One region of the Gordonia sp. B8661-1 genome, then DNA from elsewhere that is predicted to be linked to it. Evidence: riboswitches for the same ligand, from Rfam matches in the RefSeq annotation. Region 1 holds a riboswitch; the other holds the start of a gene.

Evidence for each region. Region 1 has a riboswitch for cobalamin ahead of AC4JJG_RS11800 (FecCD family ABC transporter permease). Riboswitches for the same ligand answer to the same signal wherever they lie in the genome.
Region 2: another riboswitch for cobalamin. It lies ahead of AC4JJG_RS00610 (CbtB domain-containing protein); the one in region 1 lies ahead of AC4JJG_RS11800 (FecCD family ABC transporter permease).

Annotation. Positions count from the first base shown of each region.
Region 1 is NZ_JCAHRL010000004.1:352,838-358,927, forward strand. It holds gene rplK (50S ribosomal protein L11) at 1-238, shown strand, start outside; gene rplA (50S ribosomal protein L1) at 374-1,090, shown strand; gene AC4JJG_RS11790 (ABC transporter substrate-binding protein) at 1,169-2,224, opposite strand; gene AC4JJG_RS11795 (ABC transporter ATP-binding protein) at 2,233-3,051, opposite strand; gene AC4JJG_RS11800 (FecCD family ABC transporter permease) at 3,048-4,121, opposite strand; cobalamin riboswitch at 4,169-4,382, opposite strand; gene AC4JJG_RS11805 (transcriptional regulator) at 4,409-4,726, opposite strand; gene AC4JJG_RS11810 (hypothetical protein) at 4,723-5,187, opposite strand; gene AC4JJG_RS11815 (L-lactate dehydrogenase) at 5,413-6,090, shown strand, end outside.
Region 2 is NZ_JCAHRL010000001.1:125,742-131,831, forward strand. It holds gene AC4JJG_RS00590 (acyl-CoA dehydrogenase family protein) at 1-275, opposite strand, end outside; gene AC4JJG_RS00595 (GAP family protein) at 395-1,054, opposite strand; gene AC4JJG_RS00600 ((2Fe-2S)-binding protein) at 1,186-1,869, shown strand; gene AC4JJG_RS00605 (CbtA family protein) at 2,073-2,888, opposite strand; gene AC4JJG_RS00610 (CbtB domain-containing protein) at 2,917-3,150, opposite strand; cobalamin riboswitch at 3,200-3,386, opposite strand; gene AC4JJG_RS00615 (ATP-dependent helicase) at 3,403-6,090, shown strand, end outside.

The DNA of each region.
Region 1 (6,090 bases):
CCGGTCCTTCGACTTCAAGTTGAAGACCCCGCCGGCCGCGAAGCTGCTGCTGAAGGCCGCAGGCCTGCAGAAGGGCTCCGGCGAGCCGCACAGCAACAAGGTCGGCAAGGTCACCATGGACCAGGTCAAGGAAATCGCCAAGACCAAGGCCGAGGACCTCAACGCCAACGACGTCGATCAGGCCGCGAAGATCATCGCAGGTACTGCTCGCTCGATGGGTATCACCGTCGAAGGCTGACGCCTCCCGGTGATCGAGTAGTCACGAGCCGTCAGGCGAGTGACGTATCGAGATCCGAGATCCACCCCAGTGGGAGGGCCGGCTCGGCCCAGCAACCACGAACCCGAATCATCATCAACGGAGAAGAACAGAGCAATGGCACAGAAGAGCAAGGCCTACCGCGCCGCAGCGGAGAAGGTCGACAAGGACAAGCTGTACAGCCCGCTGGAAGCTGCACAGCTCGCCAAGGACACGTCGTCGAAGAACGCCGATTCGACCGTCGAGGTCGCGATCCGTCTGGGCGTCGACCCGCGCAAGGCGGACCAGATGGTCCGCGGCACCGTCAACCTGCCGCACGGCACCGGTAAGACCGCCCGCGTCATCGTGTTCGCCGCAGGCGACAAGGCCGCCGAGGCCGAGGCCGCAGGCGCCGACGCCGTGGGCGCCGAGGATCTCATCGAGAAGATCCAGGGCGGCTGGCTGGAGTTCGACGCCGCGATCGCGACGCCGGATCAGATGGCCAAGGTCGGCCGTATCGCGCGTGTCCTGGGTCCGCGTGGCCTGATGCCGAACCCGAAGACCGGCACCGTGACCACCGACGTCACCAAGGCCGTCAACGACATCAAGGGCGGCAAGATCAACTTCCGCGTCGACAAGGCCGCCAACCTGCACTTCGTGATCGGCAAGGCGTCCTTCGACGCCAAGTCGCTGGCCGAGAACTACGGCGCGGCGTACGACGAGATCATGCGTGCGAAGCCGTCGGCCGCCAAGGGCCGCTACGTCAAGAAGGTCACCGTCTCGACCACCACGGGCCCGGGCATCCCGGTCGACCCGCAGGTCACCCGCAACTTCGCGGACGAGCCGCAGGCCTGACAGCCGGCCCGAACGACCACGAACCCCCGATCGCCGCGCAGGTGGTCGGGGGTTCGTTCGTCTCGGCCGACAGGCCGGTCACTTGAGCCAGTCGTTGCCGGCCAGGCCCAGCGAGGCGATGTCCAGCGACGGCCGGACCGACGATGCGGGCGCCAGGCCGTGCCGTTCCAGCACGCTGCGCAGAATCTCGGCGGCGTCGATGTTCAGGGGACTCGACACCCACATCGAGTACGGCAGATTCACGAAGCGGTTCTCGCGGACGGCCGTCAGGTTGCGGCTGGCCGGGTTGGCGCGCAGGGCCGCGATCTTCTGCTCCACGGATTGTCCCGGGTAGTCGACGAACACGATCATGTCGGGATCCGCGGTGGTGATCCGCTCCCAACTGATCGCGGTCCAGGTGTCCTGGACGTCCTCGGTGGCGTTGCGTGCACCCGCGGCGTCGATGATGCCCTGGGGCCCTCCGAAGGCGCCGGAGGAGTAGATGGTGTCGGAGACGCTGTCGAAGACGAAAACCGTTGGCTTCTTGGCAGGTTGGGGCGCCGACCGCAGTGCCTGCAGCCGCTTCTTCACGTCGTCGGCCGCCGCCGCGCCCCGCTCCGGCCGTCCGGTGATGGTGCCGATCGTCCGGAGGTCGGTGTCGAGGGCGGTCCACGGATCCATGGTGCCGCGCCGTGCCTCACCGTCGGTCTGGCGGCATGCCTCCGACAGTTGGTAGACGTCGATGCCATGGGTGGAGAGGATCTCGGGTGTGATGCCGCGCGATTCGCTCATGCCGTAGTTGTATCCGGCGAAGAGCACCTGGGGTTTCGCGCCGACGATGTTCTCCAGCGTCGGCTGCTGCGCGGTGACCTCCGTCAAAGTGTCGACCTGGGAACCGTATTCGAGACGCAGCACCGCTTTGTCGCGGGCCAAGGAGCTGACCGCGACGATGTTGTCACGTGCACCGGCGGCGAGGGCGATCGCGATCATTCCGCCGTCGTTGACGAACAGCCGGTCGAGCGGCTGTTCGTAGGTGACCTCGCGGCCGCAGTTCGTCACGGTGACCGTGTCGCCGGATGTCGTTGTGGCCGTGCCGCATCCGGTGGTGATCCCGAGGCCGATGACGGCGGCGACGAGCGGGATGCGGCGAGACATGGTGGTGGTCACGGGATGTCCTTCGGATCGGTGGGTGCGAGATCGGTGAGCAACAGGTGCGGCCGACCGGTGACCGGATGATCGACGACGACTCCGGACACGTCGAACACCGAGGCGAGCACCGCGGGTGTCAGGACGTCCGCGGGTGGACCGTGATCGATGATCCGGCCGTCGAAAACCACTGCGACGGTATCGAAGTGGCGAAGCGTCAGGTCGAGGTCGTGCATGGCCGCGACGACGGTCGAGTGCAGGCTGTCGAGGATCGTCATCAGACGGAGCCGCCACGCGGCGTCGAGGTGATTCGTGGGTTCGTCGAGAACCAGGATCGGTGTCTCCTGGGCGAAGGCCCGGGCGAGGAGGACACGGTGGCGCTCGCCGCCGGAGAGCCGGGAGCACGGCCGGTCGTCCCAGCCCTCGAGTCCGGCCCGGACCATGGCGGCTCGCACGATCTCGTCATCGCCGCTGCGGCTGCCCGACCACGCCGAGCGATAGGGTGTCCGGCCCAAACCGACCGCCTCGGCGACTGTCAGTTCGGCCGACGGATGTTCCTCCTGCCCGACGACGGCGATCATCGAGGCGCGGGAGCGGGCGGACATTCCCCGAAGATCGTCGTCGCCGACGAGAACCGTTCCGGCACTTGCGGGTTCCAGACCGGACAGGGTGCGCAGGAGAGTGCTCTTGCCGGATCCGTTGGGGCCGACGACCGCGAGACGGGTACCGGCGGGCACGTCGAGGTTCACCCCGGAGAGGATGGTGCGGGAGCCACGCCGGCATCGAAGATCGCTGGCGCGCAACCGCATCGACGATCCGCCGGTATGGCCGGTCATGAGCCGAACTCGTAGTGTCTGCGTCCCATCAGGAAGACGAAGATCGGTGCGCCGACGAGTCCGGTGACGATCCCCAGCGGCATCTCGCGGGGTGAGGCGGCGACGCGTGAGATGACGTCCACCCACACGAGGAAGAGCGCGCCCCCGCAGACGGCCACCGGGATCATCGCGCGATGGGTGGCACCCACCAGCAGTCGGGCCGCATGCGGGACCACGAGTCCGACGAAGCCGATTCCGCCGGCGACGGCAACCATGACGCCGACCAGAATGCCCTGCACCACGAACAGGCCCGTGCGCATCGCGCGCACGGGCACGCCGAGCGATGTGGCGGTGTCGGTGCCCGCGGCGTACGCGTCGAGCCACGAGTGGATGCCGAGCATGGCCGCAATGGAGACCGCGGCGACCACGCCGGCGATCTGCACCTTGGCCCAGGTGGCTCCGGCGACACTGCCGAGCATCCAGAACATGACGTTGTCGGCGGCGTTCGGATCCGACGCGGTGAAGACGAGCAGCGAGGACAGCGCCATGAAGGCCGCGGACAGCACCACGCCGGCGAGGATCAGGCGCAGAGCGGTCAGCCCGCCCTGGGCGCGCGCGACGGCGTAGACGATAGCCGACGCCGCCAATGCGCCGATCAGCGCGCCGCCGGACAGCGCCCACACGCCGAGGCCGGAGAACACGCCGAGGGTGATGACCGCGGTGGCACCGACGGTCGCGCCCGCCGACACCCCGAGCAGATAGGGCTCGGCGAGTGGATTACGGACGAGTGCCTGCATGACCGCGCCCGCGAGCGCGAGACCGGCCCCGACGATCGCGGCGAGGACCGAGCGGGGCAGCCGGAGATCCCAGATGATGACCGCGTGCGCGGAGTCGACATCGGCGCCGCGTATCCGGCCGATGACGGTATGCCAGACGTCGGCGATGGGGATGGTCTCGGCGCCGAAGGCGGTCGCGACGACGATGCTCACCGCGGTGAGTACGAGCAGAGCCACGGTGAGGCGCACGGAGGAGACACGTCGCACCGTTGTGCCGGTGGCGTTGAGCGTGGCGTCGCGGGGACGACGGGGCACGGGTGAGCACCGCTTTCAGGTCTGGTATCTGTGCGCGAGATACACGATGGACTCGAGCGAGAGCGGCAGGTATTCGGACTCGGGGTCAACCGGTTCCCGGCGCCTTCCCGGGTGTCCTCACCCAGTGGCCGGCTCGTGAGCCGTTCGGTGGTGACACCGATGCCGGGGCCGTCTCCCATACCGCTGCGCGCCAGTCCTGGAATCTCACCAGGTTCCCTGACACCCACCTTCGCGGGTGCGACCGTTCTCAGGCGTCAGGCTAGCAGGACCGTCGGGATCGGTGACGGTCACATCTGGTCACCGACGATCTCGCGCAGCGCCGCGATGTGTCCGGCGTAGGCGGTCCGGCCTGCCGGGGTCAGGCGTGCCCGGACGGTGCGGCGGCGACCCGTCGGCACACGCTCGGTGGTCAGGTAGCCGGCGTCGCCCAGGGTGGTCAATTGCTTGGACAGGGCCGAATCGGACAGTCCCAGTGTCTCTTTCAGGAATGCGAAGTCGGCCCAGTCGGCGGCCGCGAGAGTGGCCATGAGCGACAGCCGGGTACTGGGGTGGATGAGATCGTCGAAGCGCGCCGCGGTTCCGGCGCCACTGGTGTCGGCGGTCATGCGCCCAGCCGGTGGCGCAGGATGCCGAAGACCTGTGGTCCGCCGAAGCCGACGATCGGTGCGACGACGGCCGACGCCCAGAGCGTCGGATGCCCGGTCCCGTCGGCGGACAGCGCGAACGCGGCGCCGATGGTCAGCAGCACCGCCAGGAAGAGTACGAGGATGACGATGGCCGGGATGCGCCGATCGGTCACCGATCGATCGACCTGAAGGCGGGTGCTGCGACGGCGTCCGTCCAGCAATCGGCTCGCGACGGCGGCATGTGCGGCGCCGAAGACCAGGGTCGCGATCGCGACGATCCACGCGTTGGTGAATTCTCCGATCACGCCGAGGATCAGCCAGCCGGCGGCCATGGCCCACCAGTACGCGCCGGGCAGGCCGATCTCGTCGGTCACGTGCTTGCGGGCGCGCTCGACGCTGTCGAGGGCGGCGCGCGCCGCCTCGGGTGTCATGTCGGTCATGGGATGCCCTTCTAGGGTGTGGCTGCGATTATTTACTTTCCTGATTGGAAAGTAACCTTCCACTTTCCTGATAGGAAAGTCAAGGGTGATCCGGCACCGGACATGAGCAGAAAGTGGATTCGTGGTGCTACGACGCGCGATCTCGCCGGCTTTCGGATACACCTGAAGTGGTCGGAGAGTGCGGCGCGGCACGGTGGCGCACGGGCGACGAGAGGGGCGGAACCGATGGACACACGGGGCACCAAGCTGGCGATCATCGGTGCGGGAGCGGTCGGGACCGCCATCGCCTACGCGTCACTCATCCGGGGTGTGGCGCGCACCGTCGCCCTGATGGACATCAACGCGGCGAAGATCCGGGCCGAAGTGCTGGACCTGTCCCACGGTCTGGAATTCCTGCCCCGTGCGGACATCGTCGGCAGCGACGACGTCGCGGTGTGCGCGGGTGCCGACGTCGTGGTGGTCACCGCGGGCGCCAAACAGAAGCCGGGTCAGTCGCGACTGGAACTGGCCGAGGCCACCATCGGACTGACGCGCACGATCATGCCCGGCCTCCTGGAGGTCGCGCCGAACGCGGTCTACGTCATGGTGACCAACCCCGTCGACATCGTCACCTACGCGGCGCTGACATACAGTGGGCTGCCGCGCAATCAGCTGTTCGGCTCGGGCACCGTCCTCGATTCGTCGCGCCTGCGCATACTCATCTCCCAATTCACCGGCGTCGCGGTGCAGAACGTCCACGCCTACATCGCGGGTGAACACGGCGACTCCGAGATCCCTCTCTGGAGTTCGGCGACCATCGGCGGTGTGCCGTTGCTGGAGTGGACGCCGCTGCCCGGACGACCCGCGCTCGACGAGCAGGAGCGCGCGCGGATCCGGCATGAGGTCGTCACCTCCGCCTACCAG
Region 2 (6,090 bases), on a different contig from region 1:
AGCTCCATGTTGAGAATCATGAACATCGAGTTGGTCATGCTGCTGCCGCCGCCGTTGCCCGACTTCTTCTCACCGGCGGCCTCGGCGGCGAGTTCCTTCTCCAGGCTCTCCTTGGCCATCGCGTCCACGCCGAAGGTCGCGAGCAGCTTCCGGGTGATGTCGTAGGGCGGCAGCTGACCGGTCTCGAGTTCGTCGACGTGCGGACGGATCTCCTTGTCGATGAACGACCGGATCGCGTCCCGCACCATCAGATCTTCTTCGGACCATTCGAACATCGGCTGACTCCCCTTCTGTGTGCCAGCGTCGGCACATCGAGAACATGTTCCACTTTGCCGACCACTCTGTCAGCACCGGCCCACCGATGTCTAGGCACAAACGGGGGCTTCTGTTCCTTTCAGGCGTCGTGCAGCCCCGACAACCCGTTGAGTGCCACCACACCGCCCAGGATCAGCAGGACGACGGCGATGAGCACGTCGGCATAGCGGACCATCCAGGCATTCGCGGCCGCGAGCATCCCGGCGGCACGAGAACCGAGTATCGCCGTGCACACGACCGGCGCGAGCACCCCGATGCTGCCCACCACGATGAACACCACCAGCGCGACGACCTGCTCGACGGCGACCGTGGACACCGCCGCGATCGACGACACACCCGCCACGACGACCGCGAGATTCTTCGGATTGACCGACGCGAGCAGGAACCCGATTGCCGCGGCCCGCAGGGCGCCGACGTTGTCCATGAGTCCGCGCGGCTTGGTCGATTCATCGTTGCGGCGCAACCACTTCCGCAATGCCAGTCCGATGAGGACCACACCCGCGATCACCTTCACGATGTCCAGCCACGGCCCGTTCCGGTCGCCGATCGACACGAGATCGGCGAGCGCCACGATCACCGCACTCGCGACCACCAGCCCCGCACACCATCCGGCCGCGAAAGCCACCGGCACCACGAGCGGACGTTTGATGACGAGCGCCATGGCTGCGAATGCCGCGGGGAGCGCCGCGAACAGCAGACCGATGGCCGCGGGCACACCGGCCAGCACCGCATCGGTCATCCGGTCACCACCCCGCTCCACGCAGGTACCGACATCGCCACACTCCTGCCCGACCGGCGGTCGCGTCACTCGCATCCGCGCCGACCACAACTCTAACGAGCGGACCGTTGCCGATCTGCGAAGATCGAGTCATGAACGCCGACGACCTCGCAGGCCTCGGCCCCTTCTTCGCGGTCGACACCCATGTACCGGATGACGCACCGACCGATCCGTGGTTGCCGCTCGGTGACCTGCTGACCTCCCCCGTCATGACCGAGCGTGTCGAGAGGGTCCGCGCCGCATTGGCCCCCGGCAGTCCGGACGGCCGGGTCGACATCCGGGTGGCGGCGTCGGTGGCGCATCTCGGCATCGTCGCGCGCATCACGGCGCCGATGATCGCGGCCGCCGCGATCTCCGGTGTGCCCCTGTCGGATTCACCTCTCTCGGCGAGCATCTCCGACCTGTGGTGGCAGAACCGGCTCGGCGGTCCGTTCCCGCTCGCGGTGACCTTCCGAGATGCCGCCGCGCCGCAGCCGTGGGCGCATACGGCCGTCCCCGAACTGACCGACGTGTTCGCGAACACCTTCTCGATGAGCCGGCAGGTGCTCGGCGGCAACATCGCGTCGGCGGCCAACAGCGCCGCCCGCCTCATCGGAGATGCCCGTCCGGATCTCGCGGACGCCGCTCGCGCCACGGCCGACGAGATCCTCGGCAGCCCCGACGTCGAGGAGGGATCTCTGCACGCGGGACCCGGGTTCCGGCGGCGCAGTTGCTGCCTGATCTACCGGGTCTCGGGCGACCGGACGGCGATCTGCGGCGACTGCGTACTCGGCTGACGCCGGGTCGGCCTGCACGACTGCCGGGCGGTCTGCTGCAGTGGGACCCGGTCTCGATACGCGGCGGGCTCGCTACGCTCACACGCCGCTACTCGACCAGCATCCGTGGGCAGGCCACGATGCTGATCGAGTAGGCGACGAGCGCAGCGAGGAGCCGTATCGAGATCACCGCAGACACTTCGAGTCCGCCCAACCGTTGTCGCTCAGCCCCCTTGTGCGGCCACCCGCTCCGAGGCCGGCAGCCGCGGCCGCGACAGATAGCCGAGGACGAGCGTGAACACCACGGTGAGCACGGTCCAGAGAATCACCTGGTTCGCGATCGCGTAGACCCGGAAGTCGGCGATGACGCCGCCCGGGAATCCCTCGTACACAATCGTTCCGGCATCGTCGGTGAGCGGTCCCGGTACCTCATGGAACTCCGGCAGCAGCGCGACCGTGATCGTCACCGCCACCAGGTAGCCGATCGTCGCGGCGACACCGGACACCAGGCCGCCGATACGCGGCCGCAACCACAGCGCGGCGACGACCGCGATGACCGCGAACACGATCGACAGCAGCGTGATCGTCAGATAGGCGCCGGACCGGGCGCCGATGGTGTCGTCGTCGCCGACGGCGGGCGGGTTGGCCGGATACGCGAAGAACGGCACCCCGACGACCGCGACGAAACCGATGGCCCCGAGCGCGGCCGCGACCATCCGCGGATCGGTGGCCGGGTGGCGTCGTCCGAGGTAGCTCCACAGCAGGGTGAAGGCCACCGCGAAGAACGCGCCCATGCAGACGGCGAAGACCACGCTGCCGACGCCCGTGCCGATGTTCTCCTGGACGCCCCGGGTGAACAGTTCCCCGTGCTCGTGTCCGCCGTGTTCGCCCGCGAGCATCTCCTCGGCGTGCGAACGTCCCTCTTCGTAGTCGATGGCCTTGGCGACCTGCGGCTCGACGAAGAGCCGCGCGAACACCCACGCCACGATGCCGGCGATCAGGCCCGAGAACAGGCCTGCGCCGATGAATTTCTTCTCCATGTGCTGTTGTCTCCTGCCGACGCGCGGATCAGTGGCAGGGGAAGCCCAGGAAATGCCGGGCGTCGTGGACGAACTCGTGCACATGGGTGTCGGAACCGAAGACCGAGACGGCCCCCTGGTCGTAGCCCAGGAAGTAGTAGGCCAGGCCGGCGAGCAACACGGTGGCGGTGAGCCAGAGGGCCGCGCTCGCGACCGAGAGATCGGGAACCGCCAGGGCGCGCGAACGGGTCGCGGTGGCGGTGGTGTCGGTGGAGACCGTCATGTCGGTTCCTTCCTGGGATTACGCGTCCCATGTCGGTGATGATCCGTCGGTTCGACGGTGACACCGGGCAGCATTCTGGCTCACCTGCGCCGCGGCGAAGACATGCCGTCGTATCCACGACGAACGTTGTCTCGCGACGATGCCGGTTACAGTGGCGCGACCGCTCCGGATTCTCACCGGATTCCCTGCCCACTGGTGTCAGGGGTGAACTCTATACCCGGACTTGTCGGAGGCGTAGGGGATGATGGCAGGATGCCGTCCGAGGCCCCCGTCCTGCAGCGTTTCACCGCCCCCACCCGGCGGTGGTTCGAGGGCGCCTTCCCCGAGCCGACCCCGGCCCAGACCGGTGCGTGGACATCCATCGCCGACGGCGACAACACCCTGGTCATCGCGCCGACGGGCTCCGGCAAGACGTTGTCGGCCTTCCTGTGGGCACTCGATCGCCTGGCCGCCGAACCGGAACGCGAACACGGCACGCGCGTCCTCTACGTGTCGCCACTCAAGGCACTCGCCGTGGACGTCGAGCGCAACCTGCGGGCGCCGCTCACCGGCATCACGCGGGCCGCACAGGAACTGGATCTGCCGGAGCCCGGTATCACCGTCGGGGTGCGATCCGGCGACACCTCCCCGGCCCAGCGCCGGTCACTCATCAAGACGCCGCCCGACATCCTGATCACCACGCCCGAGTCGCTGTTCCTGATGCTCACGTCGTCGGCGCGCGAGACGCTGACCGGAGTGGACACCGTCATCATCGACGAGGTCCACGCGGTGGCCGGGACGAAACGCGGCACCCACCTGGCGCTGACGCTCGAACGGCTCGACGAGCTGCTGGACCGGCCCGCGCAGCGGATCGGGCTGTCGGCGACCGTGCGGCCACCCGAGACCGTCGCCGAATTCCTCAGCGGCGCGGCGCCGTACACGATCGTGCGCCCCGAAGCAGCGAAGACCTTCGACCTGCGGGTCGACGTCCCCGTGGAGGACATGGCGAACATCCCGGCGCCCGAGGGCGCCGACGACCTCGACGACGCCTTCTCCCCCACCGCGGGATCGCTCTGGCCGTACGTCGAATCCTCGATCGTGGACCAGATCGAGAAGAACCGCGCGACCATCGTCTTCGCCAACTCGCGTCGTCTCGCCGAACGACTCACCGCGCGGCTCAACGAGATCCATGCGCAACGCATGGGAGTCACCGGAGAGCCGGAGTCCAACCCCAAGGTTCCCGGCGGCGCGCCCGCACACGTCATGGGCAGTGGTGCGTCGGCGGGAGCCCCACCCGTTCTGGCGCGTGCGCATCACGGTTCGGTCAGCAAGGAACAGCGCGCCGAGATCGAGGACGATCTGAAGTCCGGACGCCTTGCCTGCGTCGTGGCGACCAGCTCCCTGGAACTCGGGATCGACATGGGCGCGGTGGATCTGGTGATCCAGGTGGAGGCCCCACCGTCGGTCGCGAGCGGACTGCAGCGCATCGGACGCGCGGGCCATCAGGTCGGTGAGATCAGCCAGGGCGTGCTGTATCCGAAGCACCGGACCGATCTGATCCACTGCACGGTCACGGTGGAGCGGATGCTCGACGGCGCCATCGAAGAACTGCGCGTGCCCCAGAATCCCCTCGACATCCTGGCCCAGCAGACCATCGCGGCCGCCGCCGTCGACGATCTCGACGTGGACCACTGGTTCGACGTCGTGCGCCGGTCGGCGCCGTACCGCAAGCTGTCGCGCGGGGTCTTCGAGGCGACGCTCGACCTGATCTCCGGACGCTTTCCCTCCGACGAGTTCGCCGAGTTGCGGCCCCGTGTCACCTGGGATCGCGCGGAGGGCACGCTCGTCGGTCGCCGGGGCGCGCAACGGCTGGCGGTCACCTCCGGCGGTTCCATTCCGGATCGCGGACTGTTCGGGGTGTTCATGGTCGGCGAGAAGTCCACGCGCGTGGGCGAACTCGACGAGGAGATGGTGTACGAATCCCGCGTCGGCGATGTGTTCGCGCTCGGTGCCACCAGCTGGCGCATCGAGGACATCACCCATGACCGGGTGCTCGTCTCCCCGGCCTTCGGGCAGCCCGGGCGCCTGCCGTTCTGGATCGGCGACGCGGTGGGACGCCCCGCCGAGTTGGGCGCCGCGATCGGACGGTTCACCGGTGCCATCGCCGATCCGGAGGCCCTGGACAAACACGCCGAGCGGCTCGGCCTCACCGACTACGCGCGGACCAACCTGGCGGCGCTGATCGCCGAACAGCGGGAGGCCACCGGACACCTGCCCACCGATCGCACCCTGGTGGTCGAGCGCTTCCGCGACGAACTGGGCGACTGGCGGGTGATTCTCCACTCCCCCTATGGTTTACGTGTTCACGCCCCGTGGGCGAGTGCCATCTCGGCGCGACTGCTGGAAACATTGGGACTCGAGGGGGCGGTCACCGCTTCCGACGACGGCATCATCGTGCGACTGCCGGACACCGACGACGAACCGCCCGGCGCGTCGGTCTTCGTCATCGACCCCGACGACATCGAACGCCTGGTGACCGACGCGCTGGCCGATTCGTCGATGTTCGCCGCCCGGTTCCGCGAATCCGCGGCACGCGCCCTGCTCCTGCCCCGCCGCACACCGGGCCGACGCGCACCGCTCTGGCAGCAGCGCCAGCGAAGTGCCCAATTGCTTTCCGTGGCAAGCAAATTCCCGGATTTCCCGATCGTGCTGGAGACCGTGCGGGAATGTCTGCAGGACGTCTACGACCTGCCCGCCCTCACCGATCTGCTGAGCCGTATCGGCCGGCGCCGGGTACGGGTCGTCGAAGTGGAGACGCCCACCCCTTCGCCGTTCGCCGCCGCACTTCTCTTCGGCTATGTCGGCGCGTTCATGTACGCCGACGACGCGCCCCTGGCCGAACGTCGCGCCGCCGCACTGTCTCTCGACACCAGTCTGCTCGCGCAACTGCTCGGCCGGGTG